One region of the Bradyrhizobium sp. WYCCWR 13022 genome, then DNA from elsewhere that is predicted to be linked to it. Evidence: predicted binding sites of a transcription regulator. Region 1 holds the regulator's gene; each other region holds the start of a gene.
What was found. The regulator LexA, encoded in region 1, represses DNA repair genes until DNA is damaged. The targets are predictions, from matches to a motif close to TGTTCNNNNTGTGTTCNG.

Region 1 (7,171 bases):
CCAGGGCTATTTCGTGCGCGACAGGGACTCGACGCCGGGCAAGCCGGTGTTCTCGCGCACCATCGGCCTGCGCGATACGTTCGCGAAGGAAGTCGCCAAGGGTTGAGGGACGCGGACATGAGCAACGAGGCCGACGCCATCGTTTCCGCCATCATCGCGAAATGGTGCGCCGGCTTCGCCAGCCTTGATGCGGCGGCTCTGTCATCGCTCTATTCGAAGAACGCATTCTTCTTTGGCTCGAACCCAACGCTTTATCGGGGCAGGGACGGCGTCACCAATTACTTCAACGGCCTGCCGCGCTGGCGCAAGCCCAGCGCGACATTTTCGGAAGTGCAGGCGACGCATGCAGGGCCTGACCTGATCAACATGGGCGCAACCATCAATTTCGATCTCGCCGGTGAACGGCCCGATCTCCTCGTGAAGATGAGCTGGGTCATCATCCGCGAGGACGGTGACTGGAAGATCGTCAATCACCACGCCTCGGCGAAGGCGCCGCTGATTTAGGGACGACGCGATCCCACAATTATCGTCATTCCGGGCTCGCGACAGTGGCGCGCCTCGGAACGACAGAAAATACGAACCCAATCTCTCTGCGCGCGTTGAGGATGGATCCAACCCAAGGATCCCACCATGCAGAACATCGCAGAGCATATGGAAGTCATCGGCGCCGATGGCGTCCACGTCGGCACGGTCGACAAGGTCGAGGGCAACCGCATCAAGCTGACCAAGAAGGACAGCGGCGAGGGCAGCCACAAGGGCCACCATCATTTCATCGACAAGGGCCTCGTCGCTGGTGTCGAGGGCAACAAGGTCCGGCTGTCGGCCAAGGCGGATGTGGCGGTGACGATGGAAGAGGAAAAGTAGGGCAGCAGCCCCTTCGTTCCCGATCCGTACCGCTATTCTGCGGCCTGCACGTTCCGGTAGCCTTTGCAACCGTAGCGTATCGCAGGGTTGCCAAGACATGGCGGAGCCGGGCCGGCCACAACGCGCCTCGCAGGGTATCGCCGGGACTTGGCCCACAGGCGGGGCCGCGTCGGCCGGCGGGTTTGTGCCGGCAGGGTTTGGCGTCTGGCCCGCGGTCGTCGGGACGCTGCGTGAATGGGCAAAGGCTGAGGCCGGCGCCGGGCGCCTGTTCCCGTGGGTGCCGATCGCCTTCGGCTGCGGGATTGCGCTCTACTTCGCCGCCGACCATGAGCCCGTGTTGTGGGTCACGGCTGCGACGGCGGCCGCATTGACGCTTGGCGCGGTCTTGTTGCGACGAAGCCGGTGGTTCGCGCCGGCGATCATGATCGCCGCGGTCGCGGCCGGCTTTGCCATGGCGACATGGAAGACGGCGCGCATCGCGCATACCGTGCTCACAAGGCCGCTTTATTCGGTGTCGCTGTCGGGCTTCGTCGAGACCCGTGACATCCGCGAGCGCACCGACCGTTTCGTGCTGCGCGTCACCGCGATGGAGGCGCAGCACAGCGATTTGAAGCTCGAGCGCGTCCGCCTCTCCGTGCGCAAGGGGATGGCGCCTGATGTCGGCAGCTTCGTGCAGTTGAAGGCGCGGCTGATGCCGCCGCTCGCGCCGTTGCGACCGGGGAGCTACGACTTCTCGCGCGACATGTTCTTCCAGGGGATCGGCGCGTCCGGTTTCGCGATGGGGGCAATCACGACTGTGACACCGCCCGATGCCGGCGGCTTGCAGCTGCGCTATGCCGCCGTCCTGCAAGGCCTGCGCGATGGGATCGACGCGCGCATCCGCGCCGTACTCGACGGCGACAACCGCGCGATTGCGACTGCGCTTCTGACCGGCCGCCGCGATGCGATCACGACGCCCGTCAACGACGCGATGTTTATCTCCGGCCTCGGCCACGTGCTGTCGATCTCCGGCTACCACATGGCTGTCGTCGCCGGTGTCGTCTTCTTCGCGGTTCGCGCACTGCTCGCGCTGATCCCCGGGCTGGCGGCGGGATTTCCCATCAAGAAATGGTCGGCCGCCGCGGCCCTGGTCGCTTCTGCTTTCTATTTGCTGCTCTCGGGCGCTGAAGTCGCAACCCAACGATCGTTCTTCATGACTGCCGTGGTGCTGATCGCGGTGATCGTCGATCGCCGCGCCGTCACCTTCCGCACGCTGGCGGTCGCGGCGCTGATCGTGCTGGCGGTGGCGCCGGAGGCGCTCGTGCATCCGAGCTTTCAAATGTCCTTCGCCGCGACGCTCGGGCTGGTGGCCCTGGTGCAGATCGGCATGCCGAACCTGTTTGCCTCACCTGACCACTCGGCGACCGCGCGCATCGCGCTGTGGGGCGGCCGCGAGATCGCGATGCTGTTCATGGCCTCGATGATCGCCGGGTTTGCAACCACGCCTTATGCCGCCTTCCATTTCCATCGCGTCACGCCCTACGGCGTGCTCGCCAATCTCGGCGCGATGCCGGTGGTCTCGGCGCTGGTGATGCCCGCGGGGCTGCTGGGATTGCTCGCGGCTCCCTTCGGACTCGACGGTGTGTTCTGGTGGTTGATGGGGATCGGCATCGACTGGATGGTGGCGGTGTCGCGCTGGGTGGCCGCACTGCCCGGAGCGATCGGCCATGTCGCCGCCTTCGGCACTGCGCCGTTGATTGCGGCGAGCCTCGGCCTGATCCTGATGGGCCTGTTGCGCACGCCGCTGCGCTGGTCGGGTGCTTGCGTGCTCGTGGCTGCGACCGTCTGGGGGCTGTCGGTCCGGCAACCCGATATCCTGATTGCCGCTGACGGCCAGAACGTCGCAGTGCGAGGCAGGGATGGGCAACTGCACGTGATCAGAATGAAGAAGGACAATTTTCTGCTCAAGGAGTGGCTTGCCGCCGATGCTGACCCGCGCGACGCGGCCAGCGCCTCGCTTGGTGACGGCGTGTCATGCGACGACGCCGGCTGCGTGACGACGCTCGCCGACGGTCGCATGATTGCGCTGTCGATACGCATCGACGCGCTGGCCGACGATTGCAGTCGTGCCGCGCTGGTGGTGACGACCAGGCCTACGGCGCCGGATTGCGCCGCGATGGTGGTCGATCGACCGCGTCTCGCGCACCAGGGCGCGCTGGCGCTCACGCAGCGCGGTGACGGTTTTGCGATTCAGGCTGTGAGGGGAAGGGGCGCAAACCGCCCCTGGTCGCCGGCGGCGACCGGCGATGGAGACTTCGAGCAGACCCTCATGCCAAGGTCGGTAGCTCCACGCTCCCGGGACGTAACACCGTCGGAGGCCGACCTTCAGGCTGAGGAGTAAGATCGACCTTTCAGCCGATCGGCAGCCGCGGCGTCGTGGTGCGGCTGTCAGCGATCCCTTGCGGCTTCTGCTCGCGCTCGCCGAGCGGCTGGGTCACGGGCAGTTGCAGCACGGTTGCGCGCTGACCTTCGACGAGCTGCGTCACCAGCACGTATTTGCCATCGGGGAATTCGATCGCATCGTGATGACGATCGGGAATGTGCGGATCGACCTTGCCGAACTTGCCGACGCGCGAGTTGACGGTGCGCGTCCAGATCCACCTGTTATCGTAACGGACGTTGTCGGCGAACGCGAGCTCCGTTCCCGGCAGCAGGCAGACCGCGACCGACATGTCGGCTTCGGAGGCGAAGCCGCGCGTCGAGGTACCGCGAAATGTTGTCGTGACGATCGTCTCGCCGACTTCTGCGGGACGTGTCGCGACGGCATGCAGGCTATAGTCACACATCGGGTGCTCCTCATCAGGGATAGTAACCCGCGCCTCTGGCCTGGAGGCGCAGGCCTCTATCAGAGTGGAAGCCTGCAAGACTCCGCTCGGTTGTAGGCAAATCTGCGGCCCGGATACGCAAGCCGCAATCACAATATCTTTCCCGAACCGCTAGGAACAAAGCCTGCTTCCGTGCATTCGGCGACCGTCGCCGTCAGCGTCCGGCCGGTGCCGACCAGCCCGAATATGGCCAGGCCGGCCGCGAGGATTGCTCGACGGTATTATGCGCATCACGCAATTGCGCGCTCGTCGCCTGCGGTGCCTTGCGGGCGCGATGTTGCGGCTGCGCAGCGAGGGCTTGTGACGCCGATGCTGCAATCAGCGCCATCGTGACGGTGCTCAGGAAGATCTTGCGCATGGTTGTCTCCTCGGTCGCCTGGAGGCTTATGAAGCGATGCGTGCTTCGTCGCGGCGTGCCGAGGATGTAGTGCTGGAGAGGGGGCCGGATAATCTGTGCAAAACCAGAAAGACCATCCGGCCGGAGCGGACAATCGTCCGCTCCGATCGTTGATTGCGCGTGAGCGCTCAGGTCGTCCGGCGCTCAGTACTTCCGATACAGTCCGATCAGCTTGCCCTGGATCTTGACCCGGTTGGGCGGGAGGATGCGGACCTCGTAGGCCGCGTTGGCCGGCTCCAGCGCGATCGAGGCGCCGCGGCGGCGGAAGCGCTTCAAGGTGGCTTCCTCGTCGTCGATCAGCGCGACCACGATATCGCCGGTGTCGCAGCTCTCGTTGCGCTGGATCAGCGCCATGTCGCCGTCGAGAATGCCGGCGTCGACCATGGAATCGCCGCGCACTTCGAGCGCGTAGTGCTCGCCAGCGCCCAGCATGTCAGGGGGGACGCTGATGGTGTGGCTGCGGGTCTGCAGCGCCTCGATGGGCGTGCCGGCTGCGATCCGGCCCATGACGGGCACCGCGACCGGACGCTCGCCCTCGTCGGCGGGCGGGCTCGATGTCGTGCGCACCTTGCCGAGATTGCCTTCGATGACGCTTGGCGTGAAGCCGCGGCGGCTACCGGCGGCGGCTTGGAGCTCCGGCAGCTTGATCACCTCGATGGCGCGGGCCCGGTTGGGCAGGCGGCGGATGAAGCCACGCTCCTCGAGCGCCGTGATCAGGCGGTGGATGCCCGACTTCGAGCGCAGATCGAGCGCGTCCTTCATCTCGTCGAAGGAGGGCGGCACGCCGCTTTCCTTCAGCCGCTCGCTGATGAACCGCAGGAGCTCGTATTGTTTGCGCGTTAACATCTCGACCAAAATCCCCCTGACGATGTCGTTCGATTCCGAGACGCTGAATTCAGCAATAAGCCGCTACATGCTCGAAACAAATCATGAACGGACACTATATGTTCGATACATGTTCCGCAACTGCTTAATTTACCGTGAACGCGGCAAAGTTCGCGGAACGGTTGCGAACGATGCGCTCAGGCGGGCAGTCGCAACACCTCGCAGGGCGCTCCCGCTTCGGCCTTCGGTGCGAATGGCGGACGCACGAGAAGTGCCTGTGCCGCAGCGAGATTCGCAAGCAGCGAGGAGTCCTGGTGATTGACGGGAAGGGCGACGAGCGTGCCGTCGTCACGCTCGTCGAGACGCGCACGCAGATAATCCTCGCGCTGGTCATTGGCGCCGACGTCGCGGCCGAGCACGGCGCGTTCGCGGCGATGATGGACAACCGAACGGCCGGACAAAGCGCGAATCAGCGGGACCATGAAGAGGAAACCGCACACGTAGGACGACACGGGATTGCCGGGCAGGCCGATCACGCGCATCGCTCCGAGCTGTCCGTTCATCATCGGCTTGCCCGGCCGCATTGCGATCTTCCAGAACGCCATCGCAGTGCCTTCGTCCCGGAGGGCCTGCTGCACCAGATCGTGGTCGCCGACCGAGGCGCCGCCCGTCGTGATCAGGATGTCGGCGCTGGATTCTCGCGCGCGGCGGATACCGGCGCTGGTGGCGGCAAGCGTATCTGCGGCAACGCCGAGGTCGATGGTGTCGGCGCCCTCGCTGCGGGCGAGCGCGTGCAGGGCGTAGCCGTTGGAATAGACGATCTGGCCATGACCGGGCGTCGATCCCGGCATCACCAGTTCGTCGCCGGTCGCGAGGATCGCGACTTTCGGACGGCGGCACACCGCGAGCTGCGGGTGGTTCATGCCGGCGGCAAGTGCAAGGTCCCGCTCGGTGAGCCGTACGCCCTTGCGCAGGAGCACGTCGCCCTCGCGGAAGTCGATGCCGGCGGGGCGAATGTGGCGCCCGGTGACGGCGGCCTCCTTGATGGTGATGCGCTTGCCGTCGGTGACGGTGTCCTCCTGGATAACGACCGCATCCGCACCATCGGGGATGACACCACCGGTGAAGATTCGCACGGCTTCGCCGGCGCCGACGGTCCCCGCGAACGGTCGGCCGGCTGCGACTTCGCCGACGACGACAAGCTGCGCCCCGGGCTTCGCCGCATCGGCCGCACGAACGGCATAGCCGTCCATCGCCGACATCGCCTGCGGCGGCTGCGTCCGCCGCGCCGCGACGTCGCGCGAGAGCACGCGGTGGAAGGCCGCCTCGAGTGCGACGACCTCTTCGGTCAGCGGCTGCGCGCCGGCAAGCACCGCGGCGAGCGCGTCGGAAACCGGCATCAGGGCCACGGGTGAAAACTCCAGCTGCGCCCGTTCGGGCAAATCGGCGGCGAGAGTTCTAGCCGAGTGCAGGCGCAGAGGCAAAACGGTGGTCGCGCAGCATGATTTGTCGTGCGTCGTCAGCTCGGCGACGAAGGCGCAAGATCAAAGTCGCCGCGGCATGATCCGGAAGGCGAAGCAGACCGGTTCGAGGATGGCTATGGCGAGGATGACGAGAGCCACGGCCAGCACCGGTCAGGTCCCCGGCTGCTTGTCCGGACTGACGTCTGGCGCTTCGGGACTCTGGTCCCTGTCAGGCATCGGATCGGCCTGGGCCTTGAGATCGGCGGCCTTGCTGATCAGTTTTGCGGAAAGGTCAGAATCCGAGGTGGTTCTGGCGTATTTCATCAGCAGAGAGGCCTGCTTGGTGAGGTAGGTTTTGCCCAACACGATGATAAGTCCGATGTAGAATTCCCAACGGACTCATGAGTCCGGAAACGGGCATTCGTTCCCGGAACTCTGTATAAAAATGTACAAAGCGACTTGGTTCCAAACCCGGAGGCGAAATAGTTCCAGAGGGGCGGTCCGTTCGGGGATCAGATCCCCAGTGCCCTCAGCGCATTGCCGACGTCGTGAGGGGAGGTCACATGCACCGCGGTCAGGCCGCGGGCGCGGGCGCCTTCGACGTTCTCGGCGAGGTCGTCGAAGAAGACAACGCGGTTCGCCGGTACGCCCATCGCGGCAACGACATGGTCGAACGCTTCTGCATCCGGTTTGCGCAGACCGATGCTGGAGGACAGATAGAGCTCGCGAAAATGGCCGAGCAGGTCGGCATATTCCTT
Region 2 (7,171 bases), 1.5 Mb from region 1:
GGCGCGCCCCGGAATGACGACTGAATTTGCTTCAGCCTCTCTTCATCCTCATCGAGCCAATGAAAACCGTCGATCTGACGGAAGCCCAGGCGAACGGCACAATATCTGCCGTCCGTGTTCTCCAGCGTGTTCTGCGCGAAGCTGTAGGACACGTCGATTTCGCGCACCTCGACGCCGTTCTTGCGGGCATCGCCGACGATCTGCGCCGGGGCGTAAAAACCCATCGGCTGGGAGTTCAACAGGCCACAGCAGAAGGCGTCGGGGTGATGATATTTCAGCCATGACGAGATGTAGACGAGCTGGGCAAAACTCGCAGCATGGCTCTCCGGAAAACCATAGGAGCCAAAGCCCTTGATCTGGTCAAAGCAGCTTCTGGCGAAGTTGGCATCATAGCCGCGCGCGACCATGTTGCCGATCAGCTTCTCCTCGTATTGGCCGATGGTGCCGACATTGCGGAAAGTCGCCATCGAACGGCGCAGGCCGTTGGCTTCCTCGGGGGTGAATTTTGCCGCCTCGATCGCGATGCGCATTGCCTGTTCCTGAAACAGGGGCACGCCCTTGGTCTTGTGCAGCACCTTGTAGAGCTCGTCCGCGGGACCGTGCTCGGGCGATGGCGAGGGATAGGTCACCTTCTCCAGATTGTTCCGCCGCCTCAAGTAAGGATGCACCATGTCGCCCTGGATCGGCCCCGGCCGCACGATCGCGACTTCGATGACGAGATCGTAGAAGGTCCGCGGCTTCAGGCGCGGCAGCATGTTCATCTGGGCGCGGCTCTCGACCTGGAAGACCCCGAGCGACTCGCCGGCACACAACATATCGTAAACCCTGGGATCATCCTGCGGGACGGTCGCCAGAACCCAACGCTCGCCCTTGTGATGGTCGATCAGATCGAAACATTTCCTGATGCAGGTCAGCATGCCCAGCGCGAGCACGTCGACCTTCATCATGCTGAGCGCGTCGACGTCGTCCTTGTCCCATTCGATGAAGGTGCGGTCGTCCATCGCGGCGTTGCCGATCGGCACATAGGTGTCGAGCCGATCCTGCGTCAGCACATAGCCGCCGACATGCTGGGAGAGATGGCGCGGGAATTCGATCAGCTCGGTCGCAAGCTCGACCGCAAGGTTGATCATGGGATTCTGGGGATCGAGCCCGGCCTGCCGGACCTGCATGTCGTTGAGACCCTTGCCCCAACTACCCCAGACGGTATCGGCGAGCGCCGCGGTGACGTCCTCGGTCAGGCCGAGCGCCTTGCCGACATCGCGGATGGCGCTGCGCGGACGATAATGGATAACCGTGGCGATGATCGCAGCCCTGTGGCGGCCGTAGCGACGATAGACATATTGCATCACCTCTTCGCGCCGCGAATGCTCGAAATCGACATCGATGTCGGGCGGCTCCAGCCGCTCCTTGGAGATGAAGCGCTCGAACAGCAGATCGACCTTGGTCGGGTCGACCGAGGTGATGCCGAGCACGTAGCACACGGCCGAATTCGCCGCCGATCCCCGTCCCTGGCACAAAATGTTCTGGCTGCGGGCGTAGTGGACGATGTCGTGCACAGTGAGAAAGTAGTGTGCGTATTTCAGCTCTGATATCAGCGCGAGCTCCTTCTTCAGCGTGGCGCGCAGCTTGTCATCGATGTCACCGCCGAAATATTTGTCGACGCCGGCCCAGGTCAGGTCCTCCAGATGCCCCTGCGCGCTCTTGCCCGGCGGAACCGGCTCGTCAGGATACTGGTACTTGAGTTGATCGAGCGAGAAGCCGATCCCGCCCGCAAAGCGCATGGTCTCTGTGATCGCATCAGGGAAATCCCGGAACAGCCGCGCCATTTCGCGGGGCGTCTTCAGAAAGCGCTCGGCATTGGCTTCCAGCTTGCGTCCGATCGCCTCGATCGTGGTCTTTTCGCGAATGCAGGTCAGCACGTCCTGCAAAGGACGGCGGCCGGGGTGGTGATAGAGCACCTCGTTGGTCGCGAGCAGCGGCACTCTTGCTGTTGCGGCGAGATCGTCGAGCCGTGCCAGGCGGCGGCGGTCATCGCCACGATAGATCAGGCTTGCTGCCAGCCACACGCCCTCGGCGCGGCTTGCTTTGAGCTTTCCAAGAATATCCAACGCTTGCGCGTCATCGAACCGGTGCGGCAGCGTCAGGACCAGGAGCTGGCCTTCCACGAACTCCAGCAGATCGGCAAAGCCGAGATGGCATTCGCCCTTCTCGATCCGCGTGATGTCGTCGCCGCGCTTGCCCCGGGTCAGAAGCTGGCACAGCCGGCCATAGGCGGTGCGATCGCGCGGATAGACGAAAATGTCGGGCGTGCCGTCGATGAAGACGATGCGCGCGCCGATCAGCAGCTTTGGCTTGTGCAGCACCTTGTCATTGTCGAGCTCCTTCCAGGCCCGCACCACGCCGGCGAGCGTGTTGCGATCGGCGATGCCGATCACGGGAATGCCGAGCTTGCTGGCCTGATGCACATAGGCGCGCGGATCCGAGCCGCCGCGCAAAAAGGAGAAATTCGTGGTGATGCCGATCTCGGCATAAGCAGGCGCGTTCATGCGAAGAGACCGTGGACATACCAGTTGGGTGGCGCGGGCTTGCCGTCGGCATCGAACACCTCTCCCTCGTAAAGACCGTCCCGAAAGATCCAGAAGCGCAGGCCTTCGGCATCCTCGATGCGGAAATAATCCCGCGTCAGCTGCTTGCCGTCCTGCCGCCACCATTCCATGGCGATGCGCTCGGGCCCTTCTACCCGCACCACCGCATGTTTCGCGCGGCGCCAGGTGAATTGATGCGGCGGCCCGTCAGGCACGGTCGCGAACGGCACGGTGACCGGCTCCGGCTTATCGAACAGCCTGAGGGGACGCAGCGGCGGTTCACCTTCGGCACGAGCAGGCCACTGGGCCTCCATGGCGACGGCGAGATGATGCTGCGCCGGCGCGGCCAGCACCGCCTGCTCGGGGACATGGGTATCCTCAGGTAGATGCACGACGACGCGCTTTCCTCCGATCCGTGCGGCAATGCGGTCGATCAGTGCGGCGAGTTCGTCATTGTCGTGAACATGGGCGTCGAGATCGCGCTGCTCCTGCACCACGACCTCGGTTCGGCTCGCCGACAAGCGCACCATGTCGAAGCCGAAACCGGGATCGAGCGGATCGGCGAGCGCATCGAGCCGCTCGCGGAACAGCCGGTCGATCACGGCGCTCCGCGTCACCGGACGTCCAGTCTCGACCATGATCGCGCGCACCACGCCGTCGGTGCGGAAGAACGCGGCCTCCAGCCGGCGCGCGCCCTTGCCCTGCTTCTCCATGGAGGCGATCAACGTATCAGCCAGTCGCGACAGCGTCATCGCGATCATGGTGTCGGTCGCGATCGGCTCGGCAAAGCGCTTCTCCACGATGTAATCGGGCAGCGGCTTGCGCGGGCTGATCGGCGCATCGCCCTGTCCCAGCGCATGCGCGAGCAGCGTGGAGAACCGCGCGCCGAACCGCGCCGTGATTTCGGAGGCGCTGCGCGATGCGACATCGCCGATGGTCTTCAGGCCGGCGCGGCGCAGGCCGGTGGTGATGGTCTCGTCCGCACCGAGCGCGGACACCGGAAACCGGTCGATCGCCGCCGCCTCGCCGCCATCGGCGACGATGCTGCCCGTGGCCTGTCGCGTCAGCGTGCGCGCGCAGACCGAAGTGCCGGCAATCGCCGCGCTGACGGCAAAGCCCTGACGGTCGAGCGCGCGGACCAGTGTCTGCAACAGTGCAGCCTCGCCGCCGAACAAATGCGCGCAGCCGGTGATGTCCAGGAACAATCCATGCGGCGCATCGAACGCCACCAGCGGGGTGAAGCGATCGCACCAATCGGCGATATCGCTCAGCGTTTTCGCGTCGGCCACGACATCGGCGTCGAACACTTTTAAATCCGGACACACCGCCCGCGCATTGGCGAGCGGCTGGCCGATGTAAAGTCCGAGCCGCTCGGCGGCCTCGTCCAACGCATGGATCACCAGCGCGTTGTTGTTCTTGATGACGACGATGCTGGGATCATTGGCCTTACCCAGCCCGGCGCTGTTGAAGAACCGCTGGATCCGGTCGATGGGCAGGCGCGGCAGCCACAGGCTGAGAATACGTCGACGGTTCACTGAACTGGCACTCATCACACTTCCATTCCATGATCCACCGGCCACACGGGCCGTGACGATTACGCAGCAGCTCGACATCGAAGCGCGGCGCGCCCCAGGCACTCCAGGCTGGCCCCGGCGGCGAATGCGCCGCGCGCAGCATCCACCGCGTCTCCGCGGTCGAGGGCAAAGGTTGCGCCGCCATCCGCAGCAACAGACCGGTGACGCCGGAACCCTGCGCGGCCAGCGTCAGCTTGCGGCTCGCCACCAGATCGAACTGCCTGGTCTCGCCCCAGAGCTCGAGCACGACGGCACCCAGCGCATCGCAGGCGAGCGCATCGGCCGAGGTGCGCAGTGCACTCTCCACGTCGGCGGCACGCACCATTACGATACGGCGCGGATCGAGGCCGAGCTCGGCGAGCCCGCTCATCGACAGCGCGCCGGTTTCAAGTCCCGAGAAATCCTGCCGCACCCACAGCAGCGGCCGCTGCGCCGTGACGCGGCCCGCAAGCCCGGTGACAAAACCGGTCGCGGCCGCGCCCTGGCGCCCTTCGCAAAACACCTCGTGGATTGCCGCACGCGCGAGCCCACCTTTCAAGGCGCGATCGACTTCGCCGTGACCGAGCACGACACGGTCCTGATGATGCACGACCTCCGCCGTCTCGATCCGTTCGATCTGGCTGCGCAAGGTCGCAAGCGCGCTTCTGCGTGCGCCGCTCATGCTCGCCGCTCCTTCAGAGGTGATTGCCGATGACTCTCAAAAAGAGAACCAGCGGCTGGCTCATTTGTTCATGATATGTTCTAATATAAAGCTAACGATGCTCCGGGAGTCAACCGAATTGGCGTCCTGTCGGATTCATCAGCGAAATCAAAGGGATTCAATAATGGACGTGCACCGCAAGCTGGAGATTCTCGCAGATGCCGCCAAGTACGACGCCTCCTGCGCTTCCAGCGGCACCGAGAAGCGGGATTCCAGCGACGGCAAGGGCATGGGCTCGACCGCGCCCGGCATGGGCATCTGCCATTCCTACGCGCCGGACGGACGCTGCATTTCGCTGCTCAAGGTGCTGCTGACCAACGCCTGCAATTACGATTGCCTCTATTGCGTCAACCGCGCCTCCTCCAACGTGCCGCGCGCCCGCTTCACCATCGACGAGGTGGTCAAGCTCACGCTCGACTTCTACCGGCGCAACTACATCGAGGGACTGTTCCTCTCCTCCGGCATCATCCGCAGCCCCGACTACACCATGGAGCAAGTGGTGAGCGTCGCGCGAAAGCTGCGCGAGGAGCATCACTTCCGCGGCTACATCCATCTCAAGACCATTCCGGAAGCCGATGACGCGCTGATCACCGAAGCCGGCAAATATGCCGATCGTCTCTCCATCAACATCGAAATGCCCGAGGCGGCGAGCCTTCGGCAATTCGCGCCGGAAAAGGACGTGCGTGCGATCCGTCGCACCATGGGCCGGCTGCGTCTGAAGCTCGACGAGGCCGAGGAAGACCGCGTAGCGAAGACGACGAAAGTAAAGCCGCCACGTTTCGCGCCGGCTGGCCAAAGCACGCAGATGATCGTTGGCGCCGACAGCGCGAACGATCACACCATTCTCCATACAAGCGCCAATCTCTACGGTTCCTACCGGCTGCGGCGCGTCTATTACTCCGCCTTCAGCCCGATCCCGGATGCCAGCCGCGCGTTGCCTCTGGTCCAGCCGCCACTGCTGCGCGAGCACCGGCTCTACCAGGCCGACTGGCTGATGCGCTTCTACGGCTTCGATGTCGGCGAAATCGTCGACGACAGCGCGATGCTGCCGCTCGACATCGACCCGAAGCTGGCCTGGGCCCTGCGCCATCGCGACCGTTTCCCGCTCGACGTCAACCGCGCCAGCCGCGAGGAGCTGTTGCGCGTGCCGGGCTTCGGCACCAAGGCGGTCGAGCGCATCATCGCGACGCGGCGCACCACCACGATCCGCCTCTCCGATCTCGCGCGGCTGCACGTGCCCCGCAACAAGGCGCTGCCGTTCATCGTCCTCAGCGATCATCGTCCCGCGCCGCATCGTCTCGATGCTGCCGGGCTGATCGAACGGTTCAAGCCGAAGGCAACGCAACTGGGGTTTGGCTTCTGATGCAATATATCACCCTCGACAGCGAAACCGATTTCGACGGCTGGCGCAAAGCCGCGCGCAGCCTCGTGCTTCATCACGTGCAGCCCGCCGATGTCACCTGGGTCGTGCAAGGAGGCGACGCCGAATTGTTTGCACCGCCTTCGCCGTCTCCGATCCTCGAGACGAACGACGGCACGTTCAACGTGCCGGCCAAATTCATCGACCTCGCGAAAGCGGCAATCCTGCATCGCGACGGCGAGCGTTTTGCGATCCTCTATCGCCTGCTCTGGCGGCTGAGGGACAACCACGATCTCATCGAGGTCACGACCGATCGCGAGGTCGCGCTGGTCACGGCGATGGCGCGCGCGGTCCATCGCGACGAGCACAAGATGCATGCCTTCGTGCGCTTTCGCGAGATCGGCCGCGAACGCGCGGCGCATTACGTCGCCTGGTTCGAGCCGGAACATCACATCGTCGAGCTCGCAGCCCCATTCTTCGCCAAGCGCTTTGCCGACATGCCGTGGTCGATCCTGACGCCCGATCTCTGCGCGCATTGGGACGGTCACGCGCTCTCGTTCATACCGGGCGTGAGCAAGAGCGAGGCACCGAGCGAAGACCGGCTGGAGGAGACATGGCGGCGCTACTACGCCAGCATCTTCAATCCGGCGCGGCTCAAGGTGAAGGCGATGCAGACGGAGATGCCGAAGAAATACTGGAGGAACCTGCCCGAAGCCTCGATCATTAAGCCCCTGATCGAGGACGCCGAGCGCATGACCGGTGCTATGATCGCCAATGCCGCAACCGATCCGCACAAGCCCCAGAAGCGGCCGGAGGCTCCGATGAAACGCAAGTCCGCTGCCGACGATCTCGAAACGCTTCGCGAGGAGGCCGCCCATTGCCGCGCCTGCCCGCTCTACAAGGACGCGACGCAGACCGTGTTCGGTGAGGGACCGAAGGACGCCACCATCAT
Region 3 (7,171 bases), on a different contig from region 1:
CGCGTCAGCGTGTCGTGGCCGGGGGCGAGGTTGAGCGAGACCTGGAGCGCGCCGAGGGAGGAGAAATCCAGCTTCGAGTTGCGCCATTGCAGCATCTTCACGGGATCGAAGACGTGGTTCTGGAGCGCGTTCACCAGCTCGGGCTCGAACGGGCCGCAGCGGCCCGTGGTGCCGAAGGTGCCGTTGCGGGTGGCGCGGCCGGCACGGCCGGCGACTTGCGCGAACTCGGCCGGCGTCAGGCGACGGAACTGGTAGCCGTCGAACTTGCGGTCGGAGGCGAAGGCGACGTGGTCGACGTCGAGATTGAGGCCCATGCCGACGGCGTCGGTGGCGACGAGATAGTCGACGTCGCCGTTCTGGAACATCTCGACCTGCGCATTGCGCGTGCGGGGCGAGAGCGAGCCGAGCACCACGGCCGCGCCGCCATGCTGGCGCTTGATCAGCTCGGCGATGGCGTAGACCTCGTCGGCGGAGAAGGCGACGATGGCGGTGCGGCGCGGCTGGCGCGTGATCTTGCGGTCGCCGGCGAATTCGAGCTGCGACAGGCGGGGCCGCGTGATCATGGACACGCCCGGCAGCAGCCGCTCGATGATCGGGCGCATCGTCGCCGCGCCCAGCAGCAGCGTCTCGTCGCGGCCGCGGCGGTTGAGGATGCGGTCGGTGAAGACGTGGCCGCGTTCGAGGTCGGAGGCGATCTGGATCTCGTCGACGGCGAGGAAGGAGACATCGAGATCGCGCGGCATCGCCTCGACGGTCGAGACCCAGTAACGCGGGTTCTTCGGCTTGATCTTCTCTTCGCCCGTCACGAGCGCGACGGCCTCCGGCCCGACGCGGGCGACGATCTTGTTGTAGACCTCGCGCGCGAGCAGGCGCAGCGGCAGGCCGATCAGCCCCGAGGAATGCGCGAGCATCCGTTCGATGGCGAGATGGGTCTTGCCGGTGTTGGTCGGACCGAGCACCGCGGTGACGCCGGAGCCAGGCGCGCGCTCGGAAGCGAAGGGGGAAGGAGGAAAGGCCATGTCCAGCTTATTAGGTAATCGCGATTTTGGCGAATGTCAGTGCTATCTGGGGCGGCGGGGTGCGGGCGCGCGACACTCGCGCAACTGTCTCACTTTGCGACGCTTTTCCCTCGCGCTTTAAGCTTCGGAACGACTCTAGAACGAATCGCGGCCGAATCGCTGACTCCCCCCGGAGTCCCGTTACGTTCACGCAACATCTCGCGGGGCCCTTGTTTCCTGCGCACTAGATGGAGTTTTGGGCCGTCGCACAAGCGACGATTTGGGGGCGGAATTCCTTAAGTTGGGGATGGCGCGGAGTCGAATCAGAATCGGGACGGAGTCAAATGGATTCACGGCAAAGCGGCGCCCCAACGCAATCGCGCGAAAACAACCCCATGCACAGTAGAAAGGGCCTTGCGGCCGATGGCGCGGTGGCGGCGGGTAAGCCGTTGATGTAACGGGGAATCGCAGCGCAGCGCTACTGCGTCTTCGCTACCCGTGGCGGCTGCGCCGTCGTGATGAAGCTGGTCGCTTCCAGCATCGCCGGTCCGAGCGGGGTCGGAACCTTCAGCCAGAACGGCACCAAAATCCTGGTGCCCGCGACCGGGGCGAGCGCGATCTCGATGTTGCGCTGGGCGGCGAGGTACTTGATCACGGGGCGGTCGGGGATGTAGCCGGCCACAGGCACGAAATAGAGCGCGCAGACCACGACCGGGCCATGATAGCCCTTCTCCGCCTTCACGGTCGCCATGCGCTTGAAATCGAGCCTGAGCTCGTAGCGCATGCGGCCGTCGAACACCGGCGCGCTGCCGTGGCAGGCCTCCGGCGACAGCGGATCGCCGGTGCCGGGGACGCGGACCAGCGAGGCGGTCATCGGATCGAACACGCCACGGCGATGCGCATCGGTGACGACGATGCGATCGGGGTCGACCGGCGGCTCCGGAATGATGCCGAACTCCTTCACATTGCCCTTGTCGAGGGTGATGTGGATCTCTTCGGTCTTCTTCGAAGTGGTGGTGGAGGCCTGGTAGGCGGAGGCGACCAGCGCGCCGTTGACGATGCGCCCCTGCGAGGCGCCGGTGCCGGACCCGCCCGCGAAGGATTTCAGGATGCCGGTGGTGCCGCCGGAGGCCGCCGCCGAGAACACATCGTCCTGGATATCGATGTTCCAGGCGCCGCGGCCGACCGGAATGCCTGATAGCGAGGCCTCGTATTGCGCCTCGAGCTTGCCCTGCGCCGCGGCCGGCGCGGCCCCCCACGCCAGCATCAGCCCGCTGATAGCGGCCAAAGCCAGCCTGCCGGCCGCGCGCAGCCGGGGCGGAAAGAGGGTGAGCGTGTGCACGAGACGATCCAATCGGGAAGCGAGTGGTTGTTACTTAAGCCAGTTGCGGCGCTAAGCAATGCATCCAGGCGCCAAAGCCAGGGAACTCACCGGACTATTCATCGGCGATTGCGCCGCTTTTGTGATGGTAAGACGCTTCAAACACTGCCGTTTTGGTGATTGGCCGAACCCGCGGGCTGCGATACCTCTGTCCGCCCATTCCGCTGTCATACCCCGCGAAAGCGGGGTATCCAGTACGCCGAGACGGATCTGGTGAGGCCGAGCTCTCAAACGCCGGCCTCTGGAATACTGGATCGCCCGGTCCAGCCGGGCGATGACACCTGTTGCGTGGCATGAAACCCCGCCCCAAATCCTTGACTACCCGGCCCTCACCCCCTATACGTCCGCCCGCTCCCTGCAAGGACACAGAATTAGCCCCCGTGGCGCCCCGAATGGCGGCCGCAATCGTTGGGGGTTCGAAACAAGGATTTTTGCCATGTCTCGCCGCTGCGAACTGACGGCCAAGGGCCCCCTCGTCGGCCACAAGGTCAGCCACTCCAACATCAAGACCAAGCGCCGCTTCCTGCCGAACCTGGTCAACGTGACCTTCATCTCGGAAGCGCTGGGCCGCAACGTGCGCCTGCGCGTCTCCACCAACGCGGTGAAGAGCGTCGACCACAATGGCGGCCTCGACACCTTTCTGCTCAAGGCCAACGCCGACGCCCTGTCGCCGCGCGCCCTCGAGCTCAAGCGCGCCATCCAGAAGAAGGTCGGCGACGCGCCGGTCAAGAAGGCCAGCTGATCCAATTCCAGAGTTGGGCGGGGGCTAAGTTGCGTCGCGTGGCGTAGGCTTAGCCGAGTAGAATTTTGCGTTGCGGCCGGATCGAAAGATCCGGCCGTTTTTGTTTGTACGAAGACTTTTGACCATTTGCGTTTCAAGTTGTGAGCCACAGCTCAGCCCTTCTATGTATTGGCCTGAGCTCGTGTTAGCCTTGCGCAAATAGCTTCACTGTGAGCTCATCGGTGGCACGAAGTGACCTCCTTCTTTCAATAGTTCGCGCTGGTGCTACCGGCGATCGGGCAGCCTTGCGTTCATCTGTAGAAGCTGCCGTTGCAGAAGAGCGGAGCAAGAACCACCATGTGCTGGCCGATCGCCTGCAAAGAGCGCTTTCAGCCGTCACGATCACACCGCCCGCCAACGTAGCATCAGCGAATTCTCAGTCCGGCAAAGACAGCATTATCGAAACTGTCCCGCGTCGGCGACTGGAAGAATTGATCCTGCCTCTTCCCGTTTCCCAACAAGTAAAGCAACTCATCGAAGAACAACATCGAGCGGACTTACTTCGAGCTCACGGGATGCAGCCGCGACATCGGTTGCTGCTGTCTGGTCCTCCGGGCAATGGCAAGACCTCAATTGCAGAAGCTGTCGCAGAGGCTTTGGCGGTCCCCTTTTTCACTGTTCGATACGATGCGCTCGTTGGCTCGTTCCTTGGCGAAACTAACACGCGTTTGGCGCGACTATTCGACTACGCTCGCACTGTTCCTTGCGTCCTGTTCTTCGACGAATTTGACTCGATCGGGAAAGAGCGCGGGGATAGCCACGAAACCGGTGAGATCAAGCGAGTAGTTTCCTTCTTGCTGATGCAAATTGATCGTTTACCGAGCTACGTTGTAACGGTCGCCGCTACAAACCACGCTGAATTGCTAGATCGAGCAGTATGGCGTCGCTTCGAACTTCGCCTCGCAATGCCTTTGCCATCCCATGATGCGCTAGCAGCTTTCTTAGACCGCCAATTTGAGACTTGGCCAGAGAGTGCCGGCCTATCGGCGAACACCTTAGCCAGCAAATTGGGGGTCATTAGCTTCGCGGAAGCTTTGGATTTCTGCCAAACGGTTCGACGACGGCACATACTTTCACTCGCAAATCGCGAGCTGAAGGATATTCTACGCGAGCAAGTTGAATTATGGACATCAAGGGTTATTGCTACGCCAGATGCCTTACGACCCTCAGAAGCCGCTTCTGCGTCTAAACAGTCCAAGAGACGTCCCAAGACGGCGATCGGGCGGCGGAGGAGGACAAGCAAGACGCTTTGATCGGCAAGCACAAGCGCAGAACCACGGGCCCGTATTTTCTCGACTACAGAATATTCTTAGCCGCCCTGACGCGATCCTTCAGCTCCGATCAGATCCGAACTCCTTAGCCCCAGAACGGCTTCTTGTATTTGAAGTCACTGGCTCGGTGCAGAACTTCGCCAAAGCAATCCAGCGCATCGAAGGATTGGAGTTTGCCGGTGAAGAAGAGCTTGAGGCCGACGACTTCGATACGAGCCCCGAGTTCTATTTGCTTGTCCCTCAATTGGGCGCACTGCAGCAAATCGTTTCACTTTGGGAGCTTTGGGTACGCGAGGGTACCGTCCCAAGAAATTTCACGCCTTGGAGAGACCTATTCTTACAGCTTCGCACTGTTCGCCCTTGGGGGCCCTCCGATCGGGTTTCCCGTGAAAATCAAGAATACTTCCATGATCTCGCGGACGGGGCACCAGATGCCGAACTGTTCAGACTAGAGATTGAACTAGTCTTCAGAAATTCAATCGAGGCGTCGCGATCGACTGAACGCGATGCTCGCCAATCCATTGCGACCATCGGAGGAACGGTCGTTCATCAAACCTATCGACCTGAATTCGCGTACCACGCCGTCCTAGTTGAAGTTCCTGCGACAGAAGTGCGCCGTATCGCTGCGCTCGACCCGACATCGCTCGCCGGCGCAGATCCTATTGTCGCAATCACTCCCCAGAGCATCGGAACTGCTATTGATGTCGCTGATGAGGTGATCTCAGAAGGTATTGCGCGACCTGCCCCCATTAGAGAGCGGCCGATCGCCGCCGTCTTCGATGCGATTCCCGTTCAAGCCCACCCATTGCTTGCCGATCGGCTAAGAATCGATGACCCTGACGATCTTGAGGCTCGTGCGGTTGGCCAGCGTGTACACGGAACGGCGATTGCTTCATTGGTTGTTCACGGCGACCTGAACGATGCACCTTCACCCTTAAGTCGTCAGATCTACTTTAGGCCCGTAATGTATGCGCCTGCGTTTGGCGTAGAGAGATTTGACGAAAACAGACTTGTAGTCGACGTAATCTTCGAAGCTGTCATACGCATGCGAAGCGCTGGCGGGGAAGAAGTGATCATCGTGAACCTATCTCTTGGTGACACGACCAAGCCCTTCTCTGGAAAAATATCTACGTGGGCTCGTGCACTCGATTACCTATCCTACGCGTACGGCATACTCTTCATCATAAGCGCAGGAAATTGCGGCCGCGCGGTTGTTCTAGAGGACTTTCCCGATGAGGCGAGCTTCAGCGCGGCTCCGCTCGAGACAAGGACCCAAACTACTCTCGCAGGCATCGACGCTGTGAAGGCCGATCGCCGAATCCTCGCTCCTGCCGACAGCATTAATTCACTGACGATCGGGGCTTGGCACTATGACTCCTCGCGGGAGACTTTTAGGGGTGCGACACCCTTCATACCTTTCGCCGGTATGGAGATGCCAAACTTCTCCTCTAGACTTGGACCCGGGCTACGACGAGCAATTAAGCCCGAGGCTTTATTTGCTGGAGGCCGAGAAAGGGTTAGGATTGAGCCCGCGTCTTCGCCCGTGAACCTAGCGCCACATCCCAATCCTAGCCGTTTCTGGGGGTTAAGAGTTGCGGCTCCGTCGCAAAATGGGACGTTAGGAACGCACTTCACGATCGGTACAAGCGCTGCCGCTGCTCTGGCTACCCACTCTGGACACCGGATATTCGATGCTCTCGAAGAGGCCTACCCGCAACTCATCCAAGCGATGTCGCTAATCGAGCGCGCCGTTCTTCTAAAGTCGTTTCTGGTCCATTCTGCTTCCTGGCGCGGAAGTGAAGTGTTTGTTCGTGCCGTCGTCGACCCAACATCGACGCTTCATCATGAACATTGGCGGCGCGAGGTTAGTCGCTACTTGGGCTTCGGATTTGTTGACCCTGATAATGTCGTTGCATGCATGAATGACCGTGCGACCCTGTGGGCAACAGGAACACTGGGTCCGGAAGAGTCTATAATCTTTGATCTGCGCGTACCCCAGTCACTTTCTATCTCAGCTGCTGCGAGAGAAATACGCGCCACACTGGCCTGGTTTACCCCTACCCGTCCAGGACACTTGGCTTATCGAGCGGTGAAGCTCAAGATCGATTCACTCGAACGAAGTTCTCTGCAATTGACCGGCGTGACCACTACGTCAGATCAGCCGTCCAATAGCCAGTCTGAAAGTGGAACTGTCGTTCATCGAAGATGGACTAGCTCACAAATCGGCGAAGCGGAGAACGGGGCGACAATTCCGATCCAAATTCAAAGAGAGCGAGATCAAGCGACACCAATAGATGAACCAATTCCATTTGGCTTGGTGATCACCATTGAGATGCCCGGAGAAGCTCAAATATATGAAGAAATTCTCACAAGCATCCAAGTGCGACCGAGAGTACCGATTCGCGCACAAGTGTAACTAAAGCGATTTTCACCGAACGGACTTTAAAATCCGCTATACTCGCCCCGGTAGCATCACCCGGAGGCGCACGCCGTGGACCACGCACCCAACCGCGACCCGAAGAACCTCGTCATCTGCTGCGACGGCACCGGCAACGAGATCTCGGAGAACATCTCCAACGTCCTGAAGCTCTATCGCTGCCTGCGCAAGACCGACAGGACGCAGCCGCGGCAGATGGTGTTCTACGATCCGGGCGTCGGCACGGTGACGAAGCCGTCGACGTGGCACCGGATCAAGGCCGACGTCAACCTGGTGCTGGGGCTCGCCACCGGCTACGGGCTC
Region 4 (7,171 bases), on a different contig from region 1:
CGCCATCGCACGCACCATCAGATCGGCGCCGAGGCGGGAGAGACGATCGTGCAGATCGACCGCGGTCATGTTGTCGGTGATGGCCAGACGCTCGGCCATGGCCACGTCGCCAGTGTCCAGGCCGACGTCCATCTTCATCACCATGACGCCGCTCTCGGCATCGCCGGCCATGATCGCGCGGTTGATGGGCGCCGCACCGCGCCAGCGCGGCAGCAGCGAGGCGTGCAAATTGTAGCAGCCGAGCTTTGGCGCATCGAGGATCGCCTGCGGCAGGATCATTCCGTAGGCAACGACGACGGCGGCATCGGCCTCAAAGGCGCTGAACTCGTCGAGCGCTTCCGGTGTCTTCAACGTCTTCGGCGTCAGCACGGGCACGCCGAGCTTTCGCGCGGCTTCCTCGACCGGGGTCGGCTGCATCTGCAGCCCACGCCGTCCCCCGGGCTTCGGCGCACGCGTATAGACAGCCACGATCTCGTGCCCATGCGCGACGAGTTCGAGCAGCGTCGGCACGGAGAAATCGGGCGTGCCCATGAAGATCAGACGGAGGGGCATGACAAGAACTCGATGCGTTCCCTCCCCCCTTGTGGGGGAGGGTTAGGGAGGGGGGTGCCACACGGCGCGGTCTTTCGATTCAAGCGCCGATTAGTTCTTCGCACCGTTGGGACTACCGCCGGGGCTACCCCTCTCTCCCCGGCCCTCCCCCACAAGGGGGGAGGGAGCGCAGGGGGAGCGTGCGGCAACGCCGGTGCTTACAAAGACTCACTCCGCGCGCTTGGCGGCTTTCTCGAACTTCTTGATCACGCGGTCGCGCTTCAGCTTCGACAGATAGTCGACGAACAGCACGCCGTTGAGATGGTCGATCTCGTGTTGGATGCAGGTGGCGTAGAGGCCTTCGGCGTCCTCTTCGTGCAGCTTGCCGTCGAGATCGGTGAAGCGCACGCGCACCTTCGCAGGCCGCTCGACCTCCTCGTAATATTCGGGGATCGACAGGCAGCCTTCCTCGTAGACCGACAGCTCCTCGGAAGACGCGACGATCTCCGGATTGATGAAGACGCGCGGCTCCGGCTTGGTCTCGCCGTCCGGGTTGGGCTTGGCGAGATCCATGGTGATCAGCCGCAGCGGCTGCGCGATCTGGATCGCAGCAAGGCCAATGCCGGGCGCGTCGTACATGGTCTCGAACATGTCGTCGGCAAGCTTGCGGATCTCCGGCGTGACCTTCTCGATCGGCTTGGAGACCAGACGCAGCTGCTTGTCGGGCAGGATGATGATTTCTCTGAGGGCCATGGCGGGCGATTTAAGCCGCGCGCGACAGGCGGTCAATGCGGCGGGGAACGCGTTAACCCTCCGCTAACCATAAAACTTCACCCTTGGTTAACCATAAAAATGAGGGGGCCGTTAGCCCCATCGTTCCCTCTTCGTTCGCTTGGGGGCGCGAATCGGCTAGAAGGGCTGGCATGAACGAGATCATTTTCATGCTCAGCGACTGGCCGGTGCGCACCATCGATGGGCTGATCGGCTTCGGCGCCCTCGTCCTCATCCTGCTGGTGGTGATTGCGGTCGTGATCGCCAGGTCCGGGCGACGCGGCGCGGAACTGGCGATGGCGCACGCCATCCGGGCCGACGAGCTCGAAGAGCGACTCGCCCAGGTGCTGCACGCTCAAGCTGAGGCCTCCGGCCGGGTTGACGCCATGACCCAGACTCTGGCCGGCCGCCAGGCCGAGATGGCCCGTGCTGTCAACGAGCGGCTGGATTCGGTGACCCATCGGGTCGGCCAGTCCATGGAGCACTCGACCCGCAACACCATGGAGAGCCTGCGCGCCCTGCACGAGCGGCTCGGCATCATCGACAGCGCGCACAAGAACCTCACCGACCTCACCACGCAGGTCACGACCTTGCGCGACGTGCTTGCCAACAAGCAGTCGCGCGGCGCCTTCGGCCAGGCGCGGATGGAGGCGATCGTCCAGGACGGCCTGCCGAAGGGCTCTTACGAATTCCAGTTCACACTCTCGACCGGCAAGCGCCCCGATTGCGTCGTGTTCCTGCCCGACCAGCGCCCGCTCTGCATCGACGCGAAATTTCCGCTGGAGGCGATGACCGCGCTGCACGATGCCCGCACCGACGAGGAGAAGCGCCTCGCCACGCAGCGGCTGCGCGGCGACGTGATGAAGCATGTCAGCGACATCGCCGAAAAATACCTCGTCACCGGCGAGACCCAGGAGATGGCGCTGATGTTCGTGCCGTCGGAATCGGTCTACGCCGAGATCCATGACGGTTTCGACGACGTGATCCAGAAGGCCTACCGCGCCCGCGTCGTGCTGGTGTCGCCCTCGCTGCTGATGCTCGCGATCCAGGTGATGCAGCAGATCATGAAGGACGCGCGCATGCGCGATGCCGCCGACCAGATCCAGACCGAGGTTATCAAGCTCGGCGACGACCTCGGCCGCCTGCGCGACCGCGTGCTGAAGCTGCAGAAACATTTCGCCGACGCGAACGAGGATGTCCGCCAGATCCTGATCTCCGCCGACAAGATCGAGAAGCGGGCGGGCCGAATCGAGGAGCTGGATTTCAGCAAGACGGACGCGCCGGCTGAGGGCCCGCGGCTGGTGTCGGGAGCGCCGGAGCTGTTTCCAAGGAAGCTGCAGGCGGGGGAGTGATTCTTTTTACCGATCCGGTACGCTACCGCCTCACTCTCGGTGTCGTCGCCCGGCTTGACCGGGCGACCCAGTATCCCAGAGAAAGCAGATGGGCGGACGCCATTATTACGTTTACATTCTCGCCAGTAAGATCGGCGGCACGCTCTATATTGGCGTGACGAACGATCTGATCCGCCGAGTGGCGCAACACAAATCCAAACTAATTGAGAGCTTCACAGAGAAATATGACGTGGCAATGCTTGTCTATTTCGAACAGTTCGACGATCCCGAGAATGCGATCAAACGCGAGAAGCGGCTGAAGAAGTGGAATAGGGCCTGGAAGGTCCGATTGATCGAGAAAGACAACCCGAATTGGGACGACCTTTATCCCGCGATAGCCGGGCCACCATGACGCTGTCATACCCCGCGAAGGCGGGGTATCCAGTACGCTGCGGCAATTGTGATTGAATCGAGACGCTGGTGATTACTGGATCGTCCGCCTTCGCGGACGATGACATTGAGGATGCGTCAACGACTTTCCGTCTCACTGGCGTCACCAGAGTCTTTTCCCCCAGAATCTGCTAACACCTCCCCATGACCGCACCCGACGCCACCTCCCCCGCCGGCTCCGACACTCCTGCGACCTCATGGCGCGACAGCCTGGCCGTGTACCTGCAGCCGCGGGTGCTGATCGTGCTGTTCCTCGGCTTCTCCTCGGGACTGCCGCTGGCGCTGTCGGGCTCGACGCTGCTGGTGTGGATGCGCGAGGCAGGCGTCGATCTCAAGACCATCGGGCTGTTTGCGCTGGTCGGCACGCCCTACACGCTGAAGTTCCTGTGGGCGCCGCTGGTGGATGCGCTGCATGTGCCGCTGTTCACCCATGCCTTCGGCCGCCGGCGGGGCTGGCTGCTGTTCTCGCAGCTGCTGCTGATCGTTTCGATCCTGCTGCTGGCGATGACAGATCCCGCGAGTTCGCCGTTCTACGTCGCGCTCGGCGCACTGCTGGTGGCGACGACATCCTCGACCCAGGACATCGTGGTCGACGCCTTCCGCGTCGAGAGCCTGCCCGAGAGCGAGCAGGCCGCCGGCATGGCAGCTTACGTCGCGGCCTATCGCATCGGCATGCTGGTCTCGACCGCGGGTGCGTTGTTCATCGTCTCCGGCTTCGAGAGCACCGGCATCACGCGCTCATCGGCCTGGATGTGGGGCTATGTGGTGATGGCGGCGATGGTGCTGATCGGAACGATCACGGCGCTGCTTGCGACCGAGCCCGAGCAATCGGTACGGGCCGAAGCGGCAACGCATGAAGAGACCGCGTTCACGCGCGTGCTGCACGCGGCGATCGGCGCGTTCTCCGAATTCCTGTCGCGCAAGGACGCGATCGCAGCCCTCGCCTTCGTCGTGCTGTTCAAGTTCACCGACGCGTTCTCCGGCACCATGACCGCGCCGTTCGTGATCGACCTCGGCTTCACCCGCAACGATTATGCGGCGATCGTCAAGGGCGTCGGCCTCGCTGCGACGCTGATCGGCGGCTTTGCCGGCGGCTTCGTTGCGCGGCGTTATTCGCTGGCAAATTCGCTCTGGATCGGCGGCGTGGTGCAGGCGCTGGCCAACCTCACCTTCTCCTGGCTTGCCGTGCTCGGCACCAATCAATGGGCGCTGGCGCTCGCCATCTCCGCGGAGAATTTCACCAGCGCCATCGGCACCGTGATCTTCGTCGCCTATCTCTCGGCTCTGTGCCAGAACCCGCTGCACACGGCGACGCAATACGCGCTGCTCACCGCGCTCGCGGCGGTGGGGCGGACGTATCTGTCGTCGGGCGCCGGCTTCGTCGCTGACAGCACCGGCTGGCCGCTGTTCTTCGTGATCTGCGTGCTGGTGGCGATTCCGAGCCTGGTGCTGCTGACCTGGCTGCAGAAGCGCGGGCATTTCGAGGCGTTGGGGCCGGTGAGGGTTTAGGGCCGCCCCTACTGCTTCTTCACCAAACTCCACTTCGTGACCACGGCCTCGCTCATCTGGCCGGGGTCGCTGGCGCAGGCGACCTCGTCCACCTTGACCGAGATTTCCTTGCCGACGAAGGATTTCAGCTGCGAAGCCTGCGCGTTGCTGGAGGTGACGAGCTGGAAGGTCTCAGGCCCGGTCTCGAGATCGCACAGCCCGTTCGGTGCCGGCAGGCGGCGCGGCTCGGAGGTGATCTGGTACATCGCGATCCGCTTGCCCGCGTTCTTGACGTCGCGAACCTTCATGGCGTTCAGCTCGCCCGAGAGCACCTCGCCGGCGCTGATCGGCTTGCCGGGCTTCGACGGCGGCGGAGCCCCGTCGTCTTCCTGCTGTGCGGCAATGGCCGGTGCCGCCAACAGCAGCATCGTCGCGACCAAGGCGAAGCGTGTGGCGAAAAGTTTCGTCATGTCGTCCGTTCCGTAACTCTGGATGGCTAGAACAGGGTCCGCTGCCGCATGGCGGCCGATAACGTGCCCTCGTCGAGATAATCAAGCTCGCCGCCGACGGGCACACCATGGGCCAGCCGGGTTACTTTCACGTTGGCGTCCTGAAGCAGGTCGGTGATGTAATGCGCCGTAGTCTGGCCGTCGACCGTCGCATTCAGCGCAAGAATGATCTCGTGCACCTCGGCCGCATGCGCCCGCGCCACCAGTGCGTCGATGGTGAGGTCCTGCGGGCCGACGCCGTCGAGCGGCGACAGGGTCGCGCCCAGCACATGGTAGCGGCCTTGCGTCGCATTGGCCCGCTCCAGCGCCCAGAGATCGGCGACGTCGGCGACGACGACGATGATCGCGGGATCGCGCTTCGGGTCGGTGCAGACGGTGCAGGGATTTTGCGTGTCGATGTTGCCGCAGGTCTTGCAGACCTGGACCTTGTCCAGCGCGACCTGCAAGGCTGATGACAGCGGCATCATCAGCGCTTCGCGCTTCTTGATCAGGTGTAGCGCCGCGCGCCGCGCAGAGCGCGGGCCGAGGCCCGGCAGCCGCGCGAGAAGCTGGACAAGCCGCTCGATTTCGGGACCTGCAACCGCACCCATCTTACTGGCCGAACAGCCCCGGCGGCAGGCCGAGCCCGCCGGTGAGCGACTGCATCTTCTCCTGCATCGCGGTCTCCGCCTTGCGGCGGGCATCGCTGAGCGCGGTGACGAGCAGATCTTCCAGCACCTCGCGCTCTTCAGCCTTCATCAGCGAGGGGTCGATCTTGATGCCCTTGACGTCCATCTTCGCGGTCATGCGCACGGCGACGAGACCGCCGCCGGAAATGCCCTCGACCTCCACGTTGCCGAGCTGCTCCTGCATCTCCTGCATCTTGGATTGCAGCTGCGCCGCCTGCTTCATCATGCCGAGAAAATCAGCCATGGGTGCTCGTCCTTGGAAAGTGGCTCAGAGATCGTCGTCGGCGTCGGAACCATCGGGCGGATCGTCAGAGCCATAGTCGGCGTTAATATTGGATTCCGGCGTCTCGGGGGCAAGCCTGCGGACCTCGACGACCTTCGCACCGGGGAAGCGCGACAGCACTTCCTGCACGCGCGGATCGGCTTCCGCCGAACGTGCATGTTCCTGCTTCGCCGCCTGGTTCATCGAGCGCAGCGTCGGCTGGCCCGTCTCGTTCGAGACGATCACGGTCCAGCGCCGGCCGGTCCACATCTCGAATTTTCGCGCGAGCTCGGTGATCATCGTCTTCGAGGCGTTCGGCTCGAGCGCGATTTCGAGACGGCCCTCCTCGAAACGGACGAGGCGCATGTCCCCTTCCAGCGCGGCCTTGGTCATGACGTCGCGCTTCTGGCTGGCAAGCGCAACGAGCTGGGTGAAGCTGGTGATGCGCAGCTGGGGTGCGGCGCCTTGCGGATCCGGCGCGGGCGCAGCCATCTGCGGCCGGACTCCGCCGCCGAACGCCGATGGCGATGGGGTCGGCATGCGAACCGGCGCAGCAGACACGACCGGCGCCGCGGAGGCCGTCGGCGCTGCCGGCGCGCCACTGCGCGCAGCACTCCCGCCGCTACCCACGACCGTCGAGCCGCCGCCGTTCTGCTCCAGCATCCGGATCGCTTCGTCCGGCGTCGGCAGGTCGGCGACATAGGCGATGCGCACCAGCACCATCTCGGCGGCAGCGGCAGGACGCGTCGCGGCCTGCACCTCGGTGATGCCCTTGAGCAGCATCTGCCACATCCGCGACAGCACGCGCATCGAGATCTTCGAGGCGAAATCCTTGGCGCGGACGCGCTCGGTCTCGCCATAGGCGACGTTGTCGGCGGTGGCCGGCACGATCTTCACGCGGGTAACGAAATTGACGAACTCGGCGAGATCGGAGAGCACGACGATCGGATCGGCGCCGACATCGTACTGGTCGCGGAATTCCTTGAAGGCGCTCGCGATGTCGCCGCGCGCGAGCGAGTCGAACAGGTCGATGACGCGAGTACGGTCGGCAAGGCCCAGCATTTGCCTGACGGCGTCGGCCTTCACCTGACCTGCCGCATGCGCGATGGCCTGGTCGAGCAGCGACAGCGAGTCGCGTACCGAGCCTTCCGCGGCGCGCGC

Region 2: QY049_RS08585 (ImuA family protein) is a predicted target of LexA. The motif match lies at 4,886-4,903, and genes of this name have one in related genera.
Region 3: QY049_RS29805 (helicase-related protein) is a predicted target of LexA. The motif match lies at 1,145-1,162, and genes of this name have one in related genera.
Region 4: QY049_RS29045 (DNA recombination protein RmuC) is a predicted target of LexA. The motif match lies at 1,406-1,423, and genes of this name have one in related genera.

What each region holds. Positions count from the first base shown of each region.
Region 1 covers NZ_JAUIZJ010000002.1:88,995-96,165, forward strand. Annotated here, with positions in the region: gene QY049_RS01360 (glutamine--tRNA ligase/YqeY domain fusion protein) at 1-106, shown strand, start outside; gene QY049_RS01365 (nuclear transport factor 2 family protein) at 118-504, shown strand; gene QY049_RS01370 (DUF2171 domain-containing protein) at 631-864, shown strand; gene QY049_RS01375 (ComEC/Rec2 family competence protein) at 962-3,244, shown strand; gene QY049_RS01380 (hypothetical protein) at 3,255-3,689, opposite strand; gene QY049_RS01385 (hypothetical protein) at 3,883-4,086, opposite strand; gene lexA (transcriptional repressor LexA) at 4,270-4,971, opposite strand; gene glp (gephyrin-like molybdotransferase Glp) at 5,148-6,359, opposite strand; gene QY049_RS01400 (hypothetical protein) at 6,585-6,779, opposite strand; gene QY049_RS01405 (HAD family phosphatase) at 6,926-7,171, opposite strand, start outside.
Region 2 covers NZ_JAUIZJ010000002.1:1,572,837-1,580,007, forward strand. Annotated here, with positions in the region: gene QY049_RS08575 (error-prone DNA polymerase) at 1-2,546, opposite strand, end outside; gene QY049_RS08580 (DNA polymerase Y family protein) at 2,543-4,135, opposite strand; gene QY049_RS08585 (ImuA family protein) at 4,032-4,820, opposite strand; gene QY049_RS08590 (putative DNA modification/repair radical SAM protein) at 4,984-6,222, shown strand; gene QY049_RS08595 (UdgX family uracil-DNA binding protein) at 6,222-7,171, shown strand, end outside.
Region 3 covers NZ_JAUIZJ010000023.1:584,387-591,557, forward strand. Annotated here, with positions in the region: gene QY049_RS29805 (helicase-related protein) at 1-1,019, opposite strand, end outside; gene QY049_RS29810 (DUF3108 domain-containing protein) at 1,477-2,286, opposite strand; gene rpmB (50S ribosomal protein L28) at 2,816-3,121, shown strand; gene QY049_RS29820 (AAA family ATPase) at 3,343-4,413, shown strand; gene QY049_RS29825 (S8 family peptidase) at 4,559-6,847, shown strand; gene QY049_RS29830 (DUF2235 domain-containing protein) at 6,923-7,171, shown strand, end outside.
Region 4 covers NZ_JAUIZJ010000023.1:424,881-432,051, forward strand. Annotated here, with positions in the region: gene fmt (methionyl-tRNA formyltransferase) at 1-552, opposite strand, end outside; gene def (peptide deformylase) at 760-1,284, opposite strand; gene QY049_RS29045 (DNA recombination protein RmuC) at 1,455-2,654, shown strand; gene QY049_RS29050 (GIY-YIG nuclease family protein) at 2,743-3,045, shown strand; gene QY049_RS29055 (MFS transporter) at 3,228-4,592, shown strand; gene QY049_RS29060 (hypothetical protein) at 4,601-5,041, opposite strand; gene recR (recombination mediator RecR) at 5,068-5,670, opposite strand; gene QY049_RS29070 (YbaB/EbfC family nucleoid-associated protein) at 5,672-5,992, opposite strand; gene QY049_RS29075 (DNA polymerase III subunit gamma/tau) at 6,017-7,171, opposite strand, start outside.